Regions from separate parts of the Agrococcus sp. TSP3-2-1 genome, predicted to be linked through region 3. Evidence: predicted binding sites of a transcription regulator. Region 3 holds the regulator's gene; each other region holds the start of a gene.

Region 1 (6,692 bases), on a different contig from region 3:
ACCGCCCCGAGGAGGGCGCGCCGGGCCTGACGAACGACGAGATCGTCGATGTCGCCGAGTCGGCGGGCATCGACACGTCGGGCGGGCTCGCCGACTGCATCACCGAAGGCCGCTTCATGAGCTGGGTCGAGGACGCCACCGTGCGCGCCGGCACCGAGCCGCTGCCCGGCACGGACGGCGAGGTCGCCGACCGCACGCCGACGGTCATCGTCAACGGCGAGCGCTACCCCGGCGCCCCCGGCGATGCGGCAGGCTTCCAGGCGTTCGTCACGGCCACGGCCGGCTCGCTCAGCGAGTCGCCCGAGCCCGCGGAGTCGCCCGCCCCGAGCGACGGCTGAGCGCATGCGCACCCTGTCGGCAGGTGGCGCGCTCGTCGCGCTCGCCGTGCTGGCAGGGTGCGCGGCGTCGCCGCCCCCGCCCATCACCACGATCGGCGAGCTCGGCGCCGCCTACCTCGACGCGGGCGGGCAGTGCGACGACCTCGTCGAGCAGTACCGCGAGAGCGACGTCGACCCGGTCGTCGCGACGTGCGGCGCCGACACCGAGCTCATCCTCGCCGCCAGCGCCGATGCGGCGCTCGCGGTCGCGACCGAGCGGCAGCTGCAGGAGCAGACCGTGCTCGTCTTCGACCGCTGGGTGATCCGCGACCCCGAGCTCGAGACGATCCAGCAGGAGCTCGGCGGCCAGATCGTCACCCTCGCGCCCGCCGACGGCCCCGCGAACATGGCCGACGCGATCGCCTTCGACGCCGACGGCGCGATCGAGCGCGACCCCGTGCCCGCCGAGGGCGCGCCCGAGCCGCTGCCCGACGCATCCGACGTGCCCGATGTGCTCGTCGTGGTCGACCCGGCGTGCGAGTACTGCGACCGGCTGCTCGAGGCGAGCGGCGAGCGGCTCGAGGAGCTCGCCGACGCGGGTGAGGCGCGCGTGGCCTACTTGCCCGTCTCGCTCGGCGATTCGATCGGCAACGGCTACGCGTCGACGCTCGGTGCCAACGGGCTCGCGTGCGTCGCCGATGCGGAGCCCGAGGCGTACCGCCCGTTCCAGACCGCGCTGCTGGCGATGCTGCAGCGGCAGCCCTTCGATGCGGCCTCGGTCACCGCGCTCGCCGCCGAGCACGGCGCTGAGGCGGGCGACTGCATCGCCGAGGGTCGCTTCGCGTGGTGGGTGCGGCAAGCGACCGTGCGCGCGATCGAGGAGCCGCTGCAGGGAGTCGAGCCGCTGCGCGGCGTGCCGACGGTGACCGTCGACGGCGTCACGTTCGACGGCGACGTTGACGATGCGGATGCGCTGGCGGCGTTCATCGCGGAGGGCCGGTAGGTCTCGGTACGCCCGGCCTGCGGCCGGGCTACTCGACCTTGCGTCCTCCGCGCTCAACGCGCCGTCGGCGCATTGAGCGCTGCGGACGCAAGAGCCCCCTGTCAGGATCGAACTGACGACCTACGCTTTACAAGAGCGTTGCTCTACCACTGAGCTAAGGAGGCGCGGCGCGGGTTCGCCCGCGGCGCCCAGCCATTCTAGGCTTGCCCGGTGAGCCGCTTGCGCCCCTGGGATCCCGAGCGCGACGCCGCCGCGGTGCTGGCGGCCTTCCTCGCCTCGCCCGACCTGCACCGGCAGGCGCCGCCCCTCGAGACGCTCGACGCCGCGCGCGACTACCTCGGCGCGATCGCGACCGACGCGCTCGCGATCGACCAGGGCGGCGAGGCGGTCGGATGCGTCGTGGCCGCCGAGCGGGAACCCGTGCACGGCACCGCCTGGATGTCGTACTGGCTCGCGCCCGCGGCGCGCGGCCGAGGGCTCGCGAGCCGCGCCCTCGACACGCTCTCCCGCCGCGTGTTCGCCGAGGGGCTGCACCGGCTCGAGCTCGGCGCTCGCGCGAACAACCCGGCCTCGATCGCGGTCGCCGAGCGCGCGGGCTACGTGCGCGAGGGCGTCGAGCGGGAGCGGCTCCGCTACGTCGACGAGCACGGCATGGCCACGCGCTTCGACGTCGTGCGGTTCGCGCGGCTCTCGCCCGACCCCGCGCCCGACCTCGAGCCATTGGCGGTCGCGTGATCCACCTCCTCTGGCTGCTCGCGTCGATCGCGGCCGGTGCGGGCCTCGCGGTGCAGAGCCGCATCAACGGCGAGCTCGGCGCTCGGCTCGACCACGGCATGCTCGCCGCCCTCATCTCGTTCTGCGTCGGGCTCGGGCTGCTCGCCGTGCTGCTGCTCGTCTCGCCCGGCGCGAGGGCCGGAGTGCGCAGGCTTGTCGGCGTCATCCGCGACGGATCGATGCCGTGGTGGTACGCGACGACGGGGCTGCTCGGTGCGTTCCTCGTCGCGACACAGGGCGTCGTCGTCGGCACGACCGGCGTCGCGCTCTACACCGTCGGCGTCGTCGCTGGGCAGACGACGAGCGCGCTCGCCGTCGACCGGGCAGGCTTCGGCGGGCTCGCGCGGAAGCCGATCACCGCGCCGCGCGTCATCGGGGCGCTGCTCGCGCTCGTCGCCGTCGGCATCGCGCTCGTCGGCGCGGGGGAGCTGCAGGGCGCGTGGCTCGTCGTGCTGCCCTTCATCGCGGGCCTGCTGCAGTCGTTCCAGCAGGCGTTCGGCGGCCTCGTGCAGCGGCACTCGCGCTCGGCGATCGCGCAGACCGTCTCGAACTTCCTCGTCGGCACGGTCGCGCTCGCGGCGTTCGTCGGCGTCCAGTCGCTCGCGGGCGTCACCGCGCGCCCGCTGCCCGCCGAGCCGTGGCTCTACGCGGGCGGCATCCTCGGCATCGTCTTCATCGCGCTCATGTCGGTCGCGGTGCACCACCTCGGCGTGCTCACGATGGGCCTCGGCGTCATCTGCGGGCAGGTCGTCGCGTCGCTCCTGCTCGACTGGCTGTTCCCGGCCGGCCACCCCGTGACGGCGTGGTCGCTCCTCGGCGCGGGCCTCACGATCGTCGCGGTCGCGGTGTCGTCGCTCCGTCGGCCCGTCAGGGCCGTCCGCTCGGCCTGAGCTCCATCGTCAGCGCAGGCCGAGGAAGCGGGCCGCGGCCTCGCCGCCCTCGATGCCGAGCGTCCACGTCGGGCGCCGCAGCGCATCCGCCGTCAGCCGCAGGTCGAGCTCGCGCTCGACGACGCCCTCGCGCGGGGAGTGGCGGCTCTCGCCGTTCGGCTGGTAGCCGAGCGCGCGGCTCACGCCGAGCGACGCGGCGTTCCAGTCGTACGCGGTGGTCTCGGCGACCTCGGCGCCGAGCGAGTCGAACGCCCAGAGCAGCGCCGCGAGCCGCATCTCGGTGCCGAAGCCGCGGCCCTGCGCGTCGCGACGCAGCCAGGAGCCCGTCTCGATCGTGCGCTCGGCGGGGAAGCGGCGCGCGACGACGTCCTGCGCGCCGATGAGCGCGCCGTCGGCCCACACCCCGAGCATCACCGCCCAGTCGTCGCGCTCTGCGCGCACGCGCGCCTGCCAGATCCAGCGCGCCGAGCTCGCCGCCAGGTCGGGCGACTCGTCCCACGGCCGGCCGAAGGGAGTGCGCGGCGCGTGGTCGTGGATGCCCGCCGCTGCCGCGGCGACGTAGTGCGGGATGTCGTCGTCGGCGAGCGGCCGGAGCTCGAGCCGCGGGGTCGTCAGCCGCAGGCCGAGCAGCGGCCAGATCTCGTCGAGCGTCATCACGCCGCCACGCTAGCGGCGACGCGGTGCCTCGACGCGGTGCCTCAGGACTCGGGCGTGAAGCTCATCGCGACGGAGTTCATGCAGAAGCGGTCGCCCGTCGGCGTCTGGGGCGCGTCCTTGAAGACGTGGCCGAGGTGGCTGTGGCACTTCGCGCAGCGCACCTCCGTGCGCACCATGCCGAGCGAGCGGTCCTCGACGAGCTCGACGGCGTCCTCGCGCGCGTCGAAGAAGCTGGGCCAGCCGCAGCCGGAGTCGAACTTCGTCTCGTCGTCGAAGAGCTCGTTGCCGCATGCGCCGCACGCGTAGACGCCCTGGCGCGACTCGTCGAGCAGCGCGCCCGTCCAGGGACGCTCCGTGCCGGCCTCGCGCAGCACGCGGTAGGCGTCGGGCGAGAGGGCCTCGCGCCACTCGGAGTCGGAGCGTTCGATGGGATCGGTCATGTCGCAATGGTACGCGCGGCGCCATTGCGCTCCCTGTGTTTCGCGGCGGGCGGAACGCCCCGCCGCCCGTAGGATCGGCACCATGCCGACCGAGCCGCGACCCGCCAGCGCACCGGCTGCCGACGACGCTGCGGCCCCGGACTCCGCCGCGCTGGACTCCGCCGCATTGGCCTTCGCGGCCGCCGACTCGGTCGTCGAGCCCGAGGGGCAGTCGACGACGGATGCGTCGGCCCACGACCTGCAGTCGGCGCGCGAGCAGCGCATCCGCCGCGTGCTCGACTTCGAGGGCGGCTGGACGAGCCACGGCGGCGCGAAGGCCCGCGCGATCCGCGCCGAGTTCGGCTGGACCACGACCCGCTACTACCAGGTGCTCGACGGGCTGCTCGAGACGCCCGAGGCGCTCCACCACGACCCGATGCTCGTGCGGCGACTGCTGCGCGTGCGCGAGGGCCGATGAGCCGCACGCAGCGCGTCGGCGCCCACCGCTCGAGCGCATCGCAGCGCACGCCGCGCTGGGTGATCCTGCTGTGCGCGCTCGCCGCGACGATCGTGCTCATCGCGATCGGCCTCTTCCTGCTCGACCGGCTGCGGCCGCAGTCGGCGCCGCCCGCGCCGATCGCGAGCGAGGCCGCCGAGGTCGTCTCCGACCCGGGGCAGATCGATCCCGGCGTCGACGCATCCATCACCGTCCTCGACCAGTCGGGCGAGCACGAGCTCGCCGCCGGCGTGGGCCAAGCGCTCTCGGACGCGGGCTGGAGCGTGCTCGCGACCGGCGGCTCGGAAGGCGGCGACGTCGAGCGCACCGTCGTCTGGTACGACGACGAGTCGCTCGCGCCCGTCGCGCGCGGGCTCGCGCAGGGCCTCGGCGTCGGCGAGGCGCGGCTCTCGGACGGCCGCATCACCGGCACGCCGATCACGATCGTGCTCGGTGCGGATGCGGTGGGCACGGCCCCGAGCGCCGAGCCGCAGGAGGGCGGTGCGGTCACGCACTCGCCCACGCCCAGCGCGCCCTGACGCCGACCCCCGCGCGGCTTGCACTCGTCAGGTGAGAGTGCCAGACTCGTGTACTGGCACTCCTATCGTCGGAGTGCCAGATGAACGTCCACAGCGTCCAGGAGGGACGAACTGCAATGGCAAAGATGATCGCATTCAACGAGGAGGCCCGCCGCGGGCTGGAGCGTGGACTCAACACGCTCGCCGACGCGGTGAAGGTGACCCTCGGCCCGCGCGGCCGCAACGTCGTGCTGGAGAAGAAGTGGGGCGCCCCCACCATCACGAACGACGGCGTGTCGATCGCCAAGGAGATCGAACTCGAGGACCCCTTCGAGAAGATCGGCGCCGAGCTCGTCAAGGAGGTCGCGAAGAAGACCGACGACGTCGCCGGTGACGGCACGACGACGGCGACCGTGCTCGCGCAGGCGCTGGTCCGCGAGGGCCTCCGCAACGTCGCAGCCGGCGCCGACCCGATCAGCCTCAAGCGCGGCATCGAGAAGGCCACCGCCGCGGTGAGCGAGCAGCTGCTCGCCAACGCCAAGGAGGTCGAGACCAAGGAGGAGATCGCCGCCACGGCTTCGATCTCGGCCGCCGACGAGGAGATCGGCGCGCTCATCGCCGAGGCCATCGACAAGGTCGGCAAGGAGGGCGTCGTCACCGTCGAGGAGTCGAACACCTTCGGCACCGAGCTCGAGCTCACCGAGGGCATGCGCTTCGACAAGGGCTTCCTGTCGCAGTACTTCGTGACCGACCCCGAGCGCCAGGAGACGGTCTTCGAGGACCCGTACATTCTGATCGTCAACTCGAAGATCTCGAACATCAAGGACCTGCTCCCGATCGTCGACAAGGTGATCCAGGCGGGCAAGCAGCTCGTCATCATCGCCGAGGACGTCGAGGGCGAGGCGCTCGCGACGCTCGTCGTCAACAAGATCCGCGGCATCTTCAAGTCGGTCGCCGTCAAGGCCCCCGGCTTCGGCGACCGCCGCAAGGCGATGCTCGCCGACATGGCGATCCTCACGGGCGGCCAGGTCATCTCCGAGGAGGTCGGCCTCAAGCTCGAGAGCGCGACGCTCGACCTGCTGGGCCGTGCCCGCAAGGTCGTCATCACGAAGGACGAGACGACGATCGTCGAGGGCGCAGGCGAGGCCGAGGCCATCGCGGGCCGCGTTCGCCAGATCCGCTCGGAGATCGAGAACACCGACAGCGACTACGACCGCGAGAAGCTCCAGGAGCGCCTCGCGAAGCTCGCCGGCGGCGTCGCCGTCATCAAGGCGGGTGCCGCGACCGAGGTCGAGCTCAAGGAGCGCAAGCACCGCATCGAGGACGCCGTCCGCAACGCGAAGGCTGCTGTCGAGGAGGGCATCGTCGCCGGTGGTGGCGTCGCGCTCATCCAGGCCGCGAAGACCGCGTTCGAGGGCCTCGAGCTCGTCGGCGACGAGGCGACGGGCGCGAACATCGTGCGCGTGGCCGTCGACGCGCCGCTCAAGCAGATCGCCACGAACGCCGGCCTCGAGCCGGGCGTCGTCGCCGAGAAGGTGCGCAGCCTCGAGGTCGGCCACGGCCTCAACGCCGCGACCGGCGAGTACGTCGACATGCTCGCCGCGGGCATCGCCGACCC
Region 2 (6,692 bases), on a different contig from region 3:
TCGAGACCGAGGACGACGCCGACGTGCGCTTCGAGGTCGAGGTCCTGCTCGGCGACGAGGACGTCGACGTCGAGCTCGCGGAGGACCTGTCGGTGCTCTCCGTCGAGCACTGACACGTCCGGAGCGCCCGGCGAGCCCCGCTCGCTGGGCGCTCCGGCTGTGCCGCGAGCGCCGGATCACCGGGACGACACGCCGAGGCGCGTGGAATCCGGGGTGCGGGATGCGCGTTCTCGGTGCCGTGCGCGCAGTCCTGGCGCGCGCAGCGGGTGGGGGAGAGCAGGCTGCAGATCGAGCACGAGTCGGCGCCGGAGTGCGCGTCCAGCACGCCCGCGTCGGGCGCACGACGCCGAGGGATGAAGCGGGATCCTCGGATCGCCGTCGCGGCCCTCGCCGCCGCCGTCATCGCGATCGCCGGCGTCGGAGGCACCGCCGTCGCGAGCGCGGCGCCCCCGACCGCGCCGCTGAGCGTCGCTGACGTGCACCCCGAGGTGGGCGCGGCCGAGGTCGACTGGCCGGTGGGCGTCGCCGCAGCGGCTTTCCGGGTCGAGGGCGTCGACGGTGCTGTCGGCAGCGCGGGCGAGGCTGGACCGCTCCCCATGGCGAGCATCGCGAAGCTGCTGTTCGGCCTCGTGCTCCTCGACGCGCAGCCGTTGGCGGCCGGCGAGCAGGGGGCGTCGATCACGCTCGACGACAGCGACGTCGCCCACCTCGTCGATGGCGTGCGCGACGGCGCCTCGGTGCTGCCGGTCGCGGTGGGCGACGTGCTCACGCAGCGCCAGCTGCTCGAGGCCGCGATGCTCATGAGCGCGTCGAACGCCGCGATGACGCTCGCCGACTGGGCCTTCGGCAGCCACGACGGCTACCTCGCAGCCGCCGAGCGCTATCTGGCCGAGCGCGGCATCGAGGGCATCCAGGTCGCCGACGCGAGCGGCTTGAGCGACCGCGGGGTCGCCACCCCCGCCGGCCTCCTGCAGCTCATGGGCGCTGCCGATCGCGAGCCCGCGCTGCTCGAGATCACCGGCACCGCCACGACGACGCTGCCGCGCGTCGGGCAGGTGCGCAACACCAACGAGGCGCTCGGCCGCGCCGGGATCGACAGCGGCAAGACCGGCAACCTCCACGCGCACGGACGCACGGTGCTCGCGGGCGCGACGCGCACCGTCGACGGAGCGCCCGTGCGCATCCACGTCGCCCTGCTCGGCATCCAGCCGGGCGTCGACCGGGGTGCGGCGGCCGCCGCGCTCGTCGACAGCGTGGTCGCGAACGTGCATTGGCTGACAGTGCTGCCCGCTGGCGCCGCGGTGGCGCAGTACGACGTGCCGTGGGACGACCCGGTCGCGCTCACGACGACGTCGCCCATCCGCTTCCTCCATTGGCGCGGAGCGCCGGTGACGGTGACGGTGGATGCGCCGCCCGAGTGGCGACCGGAGGGCGCGGCGGCGCTCCGGGTCGGCTCGAGCGCGACCTCCTGGGCGCTCGAGGCGCCCGGGCAGCTGCGCGAGCCGAGTCCCTCCTGGCGGCTGCAGCAGGCCGCGGGCGCGCTCCTCGCGCTGTAGGCGTCAGTCGGCGTCGACGAAGCGCGCGAGCACCTCGGTGAACACCTTCGGCTGCTCGGAGTGCACCCAGTGGCCCGCGCCCTTGATCGTCACGCGGCGCACGTTCGGGAAGCGCGCCTCCATCGCCGGTGCGAACTCGTCGCGCACGTAGCCGGAGTCGGCGCCCGCGATCCACAGCACCGGGCCGTCGTAGACGGCGTCGGTCTCCGGGAAGCCGCGCAGCACCGCGAGGTCGCGGCGCAGCACCTCGAGGTTCGGCAGCCACCGCCAGCCGTCGCCCTCGCGCTGCAGGCTCTGCAGCAGGAACCCGCGCACGCCGGGATCGGGTGCGGCCTCGGCGAGCGCCTCGCTCGCCTCGGAGCGGGAGCCGAGCGCCGACAGGTCGATCGCGAGCATCGCGTCGATGTAGCGCGCGAACTCGTCGGTCGAGCGGTAGGCGACGGGGGAGACGTCGACGACGCACAGCCGCTCGACCTTCTCGGGGTGGCGCAGCGCGGCGAGCATCGCAGCCTTGCCGCCCATCGAGTGGCCGACGAGCGCTACCGGCTCGTCGATCGCGCTCGCCACCGCATCCGCCATCTCGAGGTAGTCGAGGCGCTCGGTCCAGCCGGAGCGGCCGTGGTTCGGCATGTCGACGAGCGTGACGCGGTGCCGGTCGGCGAGCGCCTTCGCGATCTGCGTCCAGTTCTTGCCCTGCCCGAAGAGCCCGTGGCAGAGCATGACGGGCGAGCCGCGCTCGCCGAGGCGGGTCAGGTGCAGGTCGGTCACGTCGCCACGCTACCGGCGCGACCCGCGAAGGCAGCAGGAAGGCGCGGCGACCGCCGGGTGGCGGTGCCGCGCCTGCGGAGCGGCACGGCTCAGCTCGTCGAGCCCGCGGGCGCCGTCGCCGACTCGCTCTCGCTCGAGCGCGAGCCCTCGCCGGTGCCGATCTGCGTCTGCCCGCCGCCGGCGTGCTGCACCTCGATCTTGCGCGGCTTCGCGCGCTCGGCGACCGGGATGGTGAGCGTGAGCACGCCGTGCTCGTACGACGCCTCGATGCGGTCGAGGTCGACGTCGTTGCCGAGGCTCAGCTGGCGCATGTAGCGGCCGGCGGGTCGCTCCTGCGCGATCCACTGCCGCTGGTCGCCGCCGCCGATCGTGCGCTCGGCCTGGATCGTCAGCGTGCCGGCGTCGATGCCGAGGTCGATCGAACCCGGGTCGATGCCCGGCAGGTCGACGTGCACGACGTAGTGATCGCCGGAGCGGTAGAGATCCATCGGCATCCAGCTCGAGGCCGCCGCGGCGCCACCGGCGCCGCTCAGCAGTCGAGCGGTCATCCTGTCCATCTCGCGGAACGGGTCGAAGGTCAGTGCCATTGACAACCACCTCCTCCACGTGCGGCCGCGCCCTGTGCGACGGCCGTCGGTGTCTTCGGCAGCTCCCGGGAACCGCCCCGAGGAGCGGCTCCATTCTAGCACTCGACCCAAGAGAGTGCTAACGCCTCGCTTCGAGGCTGCTGGGAGTCGGAGGCGGGCTGGCGGCTACCGGCGATCGCCCACGTCGAAGCCCGCGCGATCCACGCGGCGGTGGAAGCGCATGCCCGCGAGGCCGCCGAGCACGGCCCCGATGAGCGCGACGACCGCGACCACGACCGCCGAGATGACGGTCGCGAGCGTCGCTTGGTCCTCCGGGAGCGGCAGGGTCGGCATCGCGCCGGGCGGCAGCGCGAAGTTCTGCCCCGCGACGAGCCCGATGATCGCTGCGACGATCGCGATCACGACCGCCCACACCCAGACGGCGACGCCTTGCTTCGCGCCGTCGAAGCGCGCCATCCGGCCGGCGACGTAGCCGCCGCAGTAGTAGGCGACGAACCAGATGACGAGCAGGATGACCGCGCCCCAGATGCCGGCGGACTGCAGGTCCTGCTGCGCTCCCTCGACGACCTCGTCGACGTCGCGGCCCGAGAGCGATGCGATGAGCGCGCCGATCGCCGCGGCGAGCGCGATGAGGAGCACCACGGCGCCGGTGGCGGTGAGCCAGCCGAAGAACGCCGCGCCCACCTTCACCCCGCCGAAGCGCTCGCGCTCCCGCGCGACGACGGCCTCGCGATCGTGGCGGAGGTCGCCGGTCACGCGGTCGTCGTCGTGCCGACGCTCGCGGGCGTCCGTGGCTCCGGAGCGGTCGTCGTCGTGCCGGCGCGCTCGCGCGTCGGGGGCATCGGCGCGGCCGTCGTCGCGCGTCGAGGCATCCCGGTCCGGATCGAAGGGGCGGCTCCGCGGAGTGGAGTCGTCCGGGCCCTGTGTGGTCATGTCGAGCTCCTCACATCGGTCACGTCGTCGTGGTCGATCGGGGCGCCGGTTGCGGCGACCGTCCCCTCAGTATCCGCGGCCGAGCGCATCCGGCCCGGTTTTCCTAGCCAATGTCCAGCATCCGTAGTAAACTTGAGTCAACAGCACTCAAGTTCGGATCGCCAGGACCAGGAACGATGGAGGAGCCATGGCACGCATGGGCGGCATGATGCCGGGTCAGGAGGAGCAGCAGTCGGCGCTCGAGCAGTTCGGCACCGACCTCACCGAGATCGCCCGCTCGGGGCGGCTCGACCCCGTGATCGGTCGCGACGAGGAGATCCGGCGCATCAGCCAGGTGCTCTCGCGCCGCACGAAGAACAACCCCGTGCTCATCGGCGAGCCCGGCGTCGGCAAGACGGCCGTCGTCGAGGGCCTCGCGCAGCGCATCGTCGCGGGCGACGTGCCCGAGAGCCTCAAGGGCAAGTCGCTCGTCGCGCTCGACGTCAACGCGATGATCGCGGGCAGCAAGTACCGCGGCGACTTCGAGGAGCGCATGAAGAACGTGCTCGCCGAGATCGCGAAGGCCGAGGGCCGCATCGTCACGTTCATCGACGAGCTGCACATCATCATGGGCGCCGGCGCGGCCGAGGGCAGCCAGGGCGCGAGCAACATGCTCAAGCCGATGCTCGCGCGCGGCGAGCTGCGCCTCATCGGCGCGACGACGCTCGACGAGTACCGCGAGTTCATCGAGAAGGACGCCGCGATGGAGCGGCGCTTCCAGCAGGTCTACGTCGGCGAGCCGAGCGTCGAGGACACCGTCGCGATCCTGCGCGGCCTCAAGGAGCGGTACGAGGCGCACCACAAGGTCACGATCGCCGACAGCGCCCTCGTCGCAGCCGCATCCCTCTCGAACCGCTACATCACCGCCCGCCAGCTGCCCGACAAGGCGATCGACCTCATCGACGAGGCCGCGAGCCGGCTGCGCATGGAGATCGACTCGGCCCCGACCGAGATCGACCAGCTGCGCCGCACGGTCGACCGCATGGAGATCGAGCGCCTCGCCCTCAAGCGCGAGCGCGACGACGCGTCGAAGGAGCGGCTCGCCGAGCTCGAGGCGACGCTCGCGGAGCGCCGCACCGAGCTGAAGGCGCTCGACGAGCGCTGGCAGACCGAGCGCGCGAGCCTCAACCGCATCGGCGGGCTGCGCGAGCAGCTCGACGAGCTGCGCGGCCGCGCCGAGCGCGCGCAGCGCGAGGGCGACCTCGAGCGTGCCTCGCGGCTGCTCTACGGCGAGATCCCGCAGGTCGAGCAGCAGCTCAAGGAGGCCGAGGCGCACGCCGCCGAGTCCGGTGCGCGCATGGTCGGCGACCAGGTGACGGAGGACGACATCGCCTCGGTCGTCGCGGCGTGGACGGGCATCCCGGTCGGCCGCCTGCTGCAGGGCGAGACCGAGAAGCTCCTCGCCCTCGAGGACGAGCTCGCGAACCGCGTCGTCGGCCAGCGCGAGGCCGTCTCGGCGGTCTCGGATGCGGTGCGCCGCAGCCGCGCGGGCGTCTCGAACCCGAACCAGCCGACGGGCTCGTTCCTGTTCCTCGGCCCGACCGGCGTCGGCAAGACCGAGCTCGCGAAGGCGCTCGCCGAGCTGCTCTTCGACGACGAGAAGGCGCTCGTGCGCATCGACATGTCGGAGTACGGCGAGAAGCACTCGGTCGCGCGGCTCGTCGGCGCCCCTCCCGGCTACGTCGGCTACGAGCAGGGCGGGCAGCTCACCGAGGCCGTGCGCCGCCGGCCCTACTCGGTCGTGCTCATGGACGAGGTCGAGAAGGCGCACCCGGAGGTCTTCGACCTGCTGCTGCAAGTGCTCGACGACGGCCGCCTGACCGATGGGCAGGGTCGCACGGTCGACTTCCGCAACACGATCCTCATCCTCACCTCCAACCTCGGCTCGGCCTTCCTGACCGATCCGACCATCTCGACCGAGACCGCGCGCGAGCAGGTCATGGGCGCGGTGCGCGCGGCGTTCAAGCCCGAGTTCATCAACCGGCTCGACGACATCGTCATCTTCGACGCGCTCACGCAGGAGGAGCTCGGCGCGATCGTCGGCATCCAGGTGCACGCGCTCGACCGGCGCTTGCGCGAGCGCCGCCTCACGGTCGACGTGACGGATGCGGCGAGGCAGTGGCTCGGGGAGCGCGGCTACGACCCCGTGTACGGCGCGCGGCCGCTGCGCAGGCTCATGCAGCGCGAGATCGACGATCGGCTCGCGCGGGCGCTGCTCGCGGGCGAGGTGCGCGACGGCGACCGGGTGGTCGTCGACGTCGCTCCCGACGGCTCGGGCCTGTGGGTCGGCGCCGAGGGCGCGGAGCGGCCCGCGCAGTGGTCGTTCGACGCCGACGTGGTCGACGACGTCGACGAGGTCATCGACGCGGAGCCGCTCGACGAGCCCTGACTCGGTCGCCCCACGGCGGCGTGCACAACGCAAGCCCGCAGGCGGAACCGTGCGGCGCATCCGCTCACCGAGCCGGATCCGCCGCGATCCGCCCTCGGCGGGCTTGCGTTGTGCACGGGCCGGATGCCGTGGGAGCACGCGCTGCACGGCAGAATCGAGCGGTTGCCCATCGCTCGACGACCGGAGGACCCATCGTGGCCATCGCCCCGCCCAGCTCCGGCAGCGAGGCGGCGCTGCCACCGCTGAGCGGCGGGCCGCATCGCACGCGGCTCGGCGTCATCTCGATCGTCGCGTGCTTCGGCGGTCTGCTGTTCGGCTACGACACGGGCGTCATCAACGGCGCGCTGCAGCCGATGAGCGCAGAGCTCGGTCTCGAGGCGCTCACCGAGGGGATCGTGACGAGCTCGCTCGTCTTCGCGG
Region 3 (6,692 bases):
AGCAGTGGGCCATCAGAGGCGCAAGCGGTCGCGCATCTTCGCGAACAGTCCCTGCTTGAACTGCGCGAGCTGCGGCGCGGGCGCCTTCGTGCGGTCGCGCAGCTCGCGCAGCAGCTCCTCCGTGCGGCGGTCGATGCGCTGCGGCGTGACGACCTGCACGCCGAGCTTGAGGTCGCCGCGACCGGCGCCGCGCAGGCGCGAGACGCCGCGCTCGCCGATCGTGATGACGTCGCCCGACTGCGTGCCGGGGCGCACCTCGACCTCGACCGGCCCGTCGATGCCCTCGACGGTGCTGCGCGCGCCGAGCGCCGCGTCCGAGATCGACACCTCGAGCGTGCCGAGCAGGTCGTCGCCCGAGCGGGAGAAGACATCGTGGTGGCGCACGTTGATCTCGAGGTAGAGCGTGCCGGCCGGTCCCCCGGCCTCGCCGACCTCGCCCTGGCCGGGCAGCTGGATGCGCAGGCCCGTGTCGACGCCCGCGGGGATGTCGACCGGGATCGTGCGCTCGGCGCGCACGCGGCCGTGGCCGGCGCACGTCGGGCACGGCTCGGGGATGATGCTGCCGTAGCCCTGGCACGCCGCGCACGGCTGCGACGTGACGACGTTGCCGAGCAGCGACCGCACCTGCCGCTGCACGTGACCGGAGCCGCCGCACATCGTGCAGCGCTGCGGGCTCGTGCCGGGCGCCGTGCACGCGCCGTCGCACGTCTCGCACAGCACGGCCGTCTGCACGCGCAGCTCCCGGTGCACGCCGAAGACGACGTCGGCGAGGTCGAGGTCGACGCGCAGCAGGCTGTCCTGCCCCGGCTGGCGCCGCGAGCGCGGGCCGGCCGAGCGGCCGCCGCCGAAGAACTGCTCGAAGATGTCGCCGAATCCGAAGCTCCCGCCGCCGAGCGAGGGCCCGCGATCGTACTCCGCGCGCGACTGCGGGTCGCCGAGCACGTCGTAGGCGTGCGTGACGTCCTTGAAGCGCTCCGCCGCGTCCTCGCTCGGGTTGACATCGGGGTGCAGCTCGCGCGCGAGGCGGCGGTACGCCTTCTTGATCTCGTCCTGCGTGGCGTCGCGCTCGACGCCGAGTGTCTCGTAGTGGTCGCTCACTCAGTCCTCGCTCAGCAGCCGCGTGAGGTAGCGCGCCACTGCGCGCACCGCGGCCATGTTCCCTGCGTAGTCCATCCGGGTCGGGCCCAGGACGCCCACGTGCCCCTCGCTGCCGTCGGCGGTGTAGGTCGATGCCACGACCGCCGCCTCCCCGAGCGGCCCCGAGAGCTCGCGCCCGATGCGGGTCGCGACCTCTCCCTCGGAGCCCATCTCGTCGAAGAGGCGCAGCAGCGTCACCTGCTCCTCGATCGCGTCGAGCACGGGCGTCACGGTGCCCTGGAAGTCTCGCTCCTCACGCACGAGGTTCGCGGCACCCGCCATCACGATGCGGTCGCCGCCGGCACCCTGCAGCATCTCGGTCAGCGTCTGCGCGACGGCACCGGTCGCGGCGGCGATGGAGGCGGGGGCGGATGCGGCGGTCGACGAGAGGCGCTGGACGGCCTCGGCGGGCGCGAGCTCGGCGATCGTCTCGGTGAACGCGCGGCCGAGCACCGAGGCCTGGTCGGGCTCGATGCGCTGCCCGACGTCGAGCAGGCGCTGCTCGACGCGGCCCGAGTCGAGGATGAGCACGGCGAGCACCTTCGACTCCGTGACGGCGACGAGCTCGACGCGGCGCACGGCGCCGGGGCGCCGCAGCGGCACCTGCACGAGCGCGACCTGGTTCGTGAGGCTCGAGAGCAGCCGCGCGGTGCGGGCGAGCACGTCGTCGCGGTCGACGGACTCGTCGAGGAAGCGCGCGATCGCCTGGCGCTGCGCGGGCGTGAGCGGCTGCATGCGCTGCAGCCGGTCGACGAAGACGCGGTAGCCCTTGTCGGTCGGCACGCGCCCCGAGGAGGTGTGCGGCGCGACGATGAGCTCCTCCTCCTCGAGGAGCGCCATGTCGTTGCGGATCGTGGCGGCGGAGACGCCGAAGGCGTGCCGCTCGACGATCGACTTCGAGCCCACCGGCTCGCGGAGGGCGACGTAGTCCTCGACGATCGCCCGGAGGACGTCGAGACCGCGATCCGAGACCATCTCGCGCTCCTTCCCCCGACTGGCACTCTCCGATGCTGACTGCCAATCCTACCGCGCCGCGACGCGCCGCGCCCGATCGCTCACCCCTTCCCCAGCCACCCGGGCGCACAATGGCCGTGCGGAACGTCCGCAGACTTCGCGGACCATTCACGAAAGGCACTCCCCATGTCCGACCCCAACGTGCCCCGCCGAGACGATCAGCACGACCCGACCGACCCCTCCGTCGAGGGCTTCTCGGTCACCCACGAGCAGCACGCAGCCCCCAGCGCGCCCGCAGCTCCCGCGCTCGGCCAGCCGGCCGAGCCGTTCTCCGCTCCCGCGGCCGGCAGCGCACCCGGCGCCCCGGGCCAGCCGGCGTTCGGCGCGGGGGGCGCGGACCCCAACCGCCAGTGGAGCCAGCCGCAGCCGGGCCAGCAGGGCCAGCCGCCCGGCGGACAGCCCGGGTACGGCCAGGGCGGCTACGGCCAGCCCGGATACGGCCAGCCCGGCAGCCAGCAGTACGACGCGCCGCAGTACGGCTCGCCCCAGCCCGGGTCGCCGCAGTACGGCGCCCCCGGTCAGCCGCAGTACGCGGCCGGCGCCCCGATGTCGCCCGTCGACGAGAAGAACGCCGGCATGTGGGGCCACCTCTCGGGCCTCTCGACGATCGTCACCGGCGGCTTCGGCGGCTGGATCGGGCCGCTCATCGTCTACCTGATCTACAAGGACCGCAGCGCCTTCGCCCGGCAGGAGTCGAAGGAGGCGCTGAACTTCGGCATCTTCATGACGATCCTGGTCGTGGGCATCTGGGTGCTCGCCGTCGTGCTCGGCATCATCACCTTCGGCATCGGCTCGATCCTCGGCGCCTTCTACTGGGTGCCGCCGCTGCTGCAGGTGATCTTCTCGATCATCGGCGGCGTGCGCGTCAACGCCGGCGGCTCCTACCGCTACCCGTTCAACTGGCGGCTGGTGAAGTAGGCCCTACGGCAGCAGGCGCCGCACGACGGCGTCGGCCAGCAGCCGCCCTCGCAGCGTCGGGATCACCCGGCCGGCGAGGGCGGCTCTGCCGTCCACGAGGCCATCGGCGACGAGTCCCGCGACCGCGCGGCGCCCCTCCGCGTCGAGCACGTCGATCGCGAGCCCCTCGGCGATCCGCGACTCGAGCAGCACGCGCTCGACCCGGCGCGTCTCGTCGTCGAGCACCTCGCGCGCGAGCGCGGGCGACGACGCCGCGACGAGCCGATCGCGATACGCGGCGGGGTGCTTGACGTTCCACCAGCGCACACCGCCGACGTGGCTGTGCGCGCCGGGGCCGAAGCCCCACCAGTCGTGCCCGCGCCAGTAGGCGAGGTTGTGGCGCGCCACCTTGTCGCCCCGCGCCCAGTTGGAGATCTCGTACCAGGAGTAGCCCGCCTGGCCGAGGGACGCATCCGCCGCCTCGTACATCGCCGCCTGCAGGTCGTCGTCGGGCGCGGCGAGCTCTCCACGGCGGATGCGTCGGGCGAGCGCGGTGCCCTCCTCGACGATGAGCGCGTAGGCCGAGACGTGGTCGGGCGCCATCGCGACGACCGCGTCGAGCGATCGCTGCCAGTCGGCGAGCGACTCGCCCGGCGCGCCGTAGATGAGGTCGAGGCTCACCTCGAGGCCCGCCTCGCGCGCCCACTCGACGACGAGCGGCACGCGCTCGGGGTCGTGCGTGCGGTCGAGCGCGGCGAGCACGTGCGGCACCGCCGACTGCATGCCGATCGAGACGCGCGTCACGCCGCCCGCGCGCAGCTGCACGAGCCCGGCGAGGTCGATCGAGTCGGGGTTCGCCTCGACCGAGACCTCCGCGCCCTCGGCGAGCCCGAACGCATCCGTCACGCCCGTGAGCATCGAGACGAGGTCGCCCGAGGGCAGGAGCGTGGGCGTGCCGCCGCCGAAGAAGACGGTCTGCATCGGGCGGAGCGGCCCGAGCTCGCCGAGCACCTCGCGCGCGAGGCGGATCTCGGCGGCGACGTCGCCGGGGTAGCCCGCGCGGCTCGCCCCGCGCAGCTCGTCGGCCGTGTAGGTGTTGAAGTCGCAGTAGCCGCACCGCACGGAGCAGAACGGCACGTGGATGTAGGCGCCGAAGGGCGCGTCGGCCGCGGTGCCCTCGGGCAGCCGGCCGTCGGCCGGAGCCGCCTCGCCGTCGGGCAGGCGACCCACGTCAGCGCACGTCGATCGAGCGCAGCACGTCCATGTAGCGGTCGTGGTACTTCGCGCGCAGCGCCTTCGAGACGGGCGCGCCGAGCTTGGCGTACCAGGCGGCGTTGCGGACGATCGCGCGGAAGTGCAGGAAGACGGTCTCGTCCTCGGCGATCTCGACGGTGAAGCGCTCCTCGCCCGCCTCGGGGTGGCCCTCGAGCGAGCCGAGGATCACGCCGTGGCTGTTCGGCTCCTCCTCGACCGCGATGACGCGCATCGGGGCGTGGAGCTGGATGCCGAGGAAGCGGATGCGCTGGTCGATCGAGTCGCCCGGCTGCAGGAACGGCTCGCCGTCAGGCCCGAAGTCCTGCTGCGGCTCGACGCTCGCGGCGCGCGTCGCCTCGCCGTCCTGGAAGCCGACCGGGCGGTAGACGGTGCCGTCCTCGGTGCCGACGACGTCGACCTCGATGCCCGCGAGCCGCTGCACCTTCCAGGTGCGCAGCGCCGCGACGGCGGCGTCGAAGCGCGGCCGGCCGTGGCCGATGCGCGAGCGGCGCTGCACGACCTCGAAGCCCTTCGGCGGGAAGCGCGTGAAGTCGAAGTGGGAGGTGGCGCCGACGGCGCCGTAGTTCGTCGAGCGCTCGCGGATGGGCTTCACTTCGCGTCCTTCTTCGACTCGCCGCTCGAGAGGGCGGCGATGAACGCCTCCTGGGGCACCTCGACGCGGCCGACCATCTTCATGCGCTTCTTGCCCTCCTTCTGCTTCTCGAGCAGCTTGCGCTTGCGGGAGATGTCGCCGCCGTAGCACTTCGCGAGCACGTCCTTGCGGATCGCGCGGATCGTCTCGCGCGCGATGATGCGCGCGCCGACGGCGGCCTGGATCGGCACCTCGAACTGCTGCCTCGGGATGAGCTCCTTGAGCTTGCCCGCCATGAGCACGCCGTAGGCGTAGGCCTTGTCGCGGTGCACGATCGCGCTGAACGCATCCACCTGCTCGCCCTGGAGCAGGATGTCGACCTTGACGAGGTCGCCCTCCTCCTCGCCGTCGAGCTCGTAGTCGAGCGAGGCGTAGCCCTGCGTCTTGGACTTCAGCTGGTCGAAGAAGTCGAAGACGATCTCGCCGAGCGGCAGGCGGTAGCGCAGCTCGACGCGGTCCTCCGACAGGTACTCCATGCCGCCGAGCGTGCCGCGGCGCGACTGGCACAGCTCCATGATCGCGCCGACGTAGTCCTTCGGCGCGAGAATCGTCGCGCGCACCATCGGCTCGACGATCGAGTGGATCTTGCCGTCGGGGAACTCGCTCGGATTCGTCACGGTGTGCACGACGCGGTCCTCGGTCTGCACCTCGTAGATGACGCTCGGGGCGGTCGCGATGAGGTCGAGGTTGAACTCCCGCTCGAGCCGCTCGGTGATGATCTCGAGGTGCAGGAGGCCGAGGAAGCCGCAGCGGAAGCCGAAGCCGAGCGCGACGGAGGTCTCCGGCTCGTAGACGAGCGCCGCATCCGACAGCTTGAGCTTGTCGAGCGCCTCGCGCAGCACCGGGTAGTCGCTGCCGTCGATCGGGTAGAGCCCTGAGAAGACCATCGGCTTCGGGTCGGCGTAGCCCTTGAGCGGCTCGGTCGCGGGGGCGCGGAAGGTCGTGACCGTGTCGCCGACCTTCGACTGGCGCACGTCCTTCACGCCCGTGATGAGGTAGCCGACCTCGCCAGCGCCGAGGCCCTTCGCGGGGACGGGCTCGGGGCTCGAGACGCCGATCTCGAGCAGCTCGTGGCGCGCGCCGGTCGACATCATCTGGATCTGCTCGCGCGGCGAGAGCTTGCCGTCGACCATGCGCACGTAGGTGACGACGCCGCGGTAGCTGTCGTAGACCGAGTCGAAGATCATCGCGCGAGCGGGGCCGTCGACGTCGCCCTGCGGCGCGGGGATCGTGCGCACGACGCGATCGAGCAGCGCGTCGACGCCGACGCCCGTCTTGCCGCTCACGCGCAGCACGTCGTCGGGGTCGCCGCCGATGAGGCCGGCGATCTCGGCCGCGAACTTGTCGGGGTCGGCGGCCGGCAGGTCGATCTTGTTGAGCACCGGGATGATCTCGAGGTCGTTGTCCATCGCGAGGTAGAGGTTCGCGAGCGTCTGCGCCTCGATCCCCTGCGCGGCGTCGACGAGCAGGATCGCGCCCTCGCACGCGGCGAGCGAGCGGCTCACCTCGTAGGTGAAGTCGACGTGACCGGGGGTGTCGATCATGTTGAGGGCGAAGGTCTCGCCGTCGAGCTCCCACGGCATCCGCACCGCCTGGGACTTGATCGTGATGCCGCGCTCGCGCTCGATGTCCATCCGGTCGAGGTACTGCGCGCGCATCGAGCGGTCGTCGACGACGCCCGTGAGCTGCAGCATCCGGTCGGCGAGGGTCGACTTGCCGTGGTCGATGTGCGCGATGA

What was found. Region 3 encodes HrcA, which represses chaperone genes, less so after heat shock. Its sites were predicted from a motif close to TTNGCACTCGNNNNNNNCGAGTGCNAA; they were not measured.
Region 1: groL (chaperonin GroEL) is a predicted target of HrcA. The motif match lies at 5,149-5,175, and genes of this name have one in related genera.
Region 2: ACP7BI_RS09410 (Hsp20/alpha crystallin family protein) is a predicted target of HrcA. The motif match lies at 3,007-3,033, and genes of this name have one in related genera.

Annotation. Positions count from the first base shown of each region.
Region 1 covers NZ_JAFCWN010000011.1:12,940-19,631, reverse strand. Annotated here, with positions in the region: gene ACP7BI_RS12935 (DsbA family protein) at 1-338, shown strand, start outside; gene ACP7BI_RS12930 (DsbA family protein) at 343-1,320, shown strand; tRNA gene ACP7BI_RS12925 (tRNA-Thr) at 1,413-1,484, opposite strand; gene ACP7BI_RS12920 (GNAT family N-acetyltransferase) at 1,531-2,055, shown strand; gene ACP7BI_RS12915 (DMT family transporter) at 2,052-2,984, shown strand; gene ACP7BI_RS12910 (GNAT family N-acetyltransferase) at 2,994-3,638, opposite strand; gene msrB (peptide-methionine (R)-S-oxide reductase MsrB) at 3,683-4,081, opposite strand; gene ACP7BI_RS12900 (DUF3263 domain-containing protein) at 4,164-4,538, shown strand; gene ACP7BI_RS12895 (LytR C-terminal domain-containing protein) at 4,535-5,095, shown strand; gene groL (chaperonin GroEL) at 5,212-6,692, shown strand, end outside.
Region 2 covers NZ_JAFCWN010000005.1:226,414-233,105, forward strand. Annotated here, with positions in the region: gene ACP7BI_RS09395 (hypothetical protein) at 1-113, shown strand, start outside; gene ACP7BI_RS09400 (hypothetical protein) at 354-1,556, shown strand; gene ACP7BI_RS09405 (alpha/beta fold hydrolase) at 1,560-2,324, opposite strand; gene ACP7BI_RS09410 (Hsp20/alpha crystallin family protein) at 2,414-2,911, opposite strand; gene ACP7BI_RS09415 (hypothetical protein) at 3,077-3,844, opposite strand; gene ACP7BI_RS09420 (ATP-dependent Clp protease ATP-binding subunit) at 4,032-6,272, shown strand; gene ACP7BI_RS09425 (sugar porter family MFS transporter) at 6,467-6,692, shown strand, end outside.
Region 3 covers NZ_JAFCWN010000008.1:31,328-38,019, reverse strand. Annotated here, with positions in the region: gene ACP7BI_RS11715 (16S rRNA (uracil(1498)-N(3))-methyltransferase) at 1-13, opposite strand, end outside; gene ACP7BI_RS11710 (DnaJ C-terminal domain-containing protein) at 13-1,098, opposite strand; gene hrcA (heat-inducible transcriptional repressor HrcA) at 1,099-2,112, opposite strand; gene ACP7BI_RS11700 (DUF4870 domain-containing protein) at 2,278-3,069, shown strand; gene hemW (radical SAM family heme chaperone HemW) at 3,073-4,278, opposite strand; gene ACP7BI_RS11690 (DUF1990 family protein) at 4,280-4,915, opposite strand; gene lepA (translation elongation factor 4) at 4,912-6,692, opposite strand, start outside.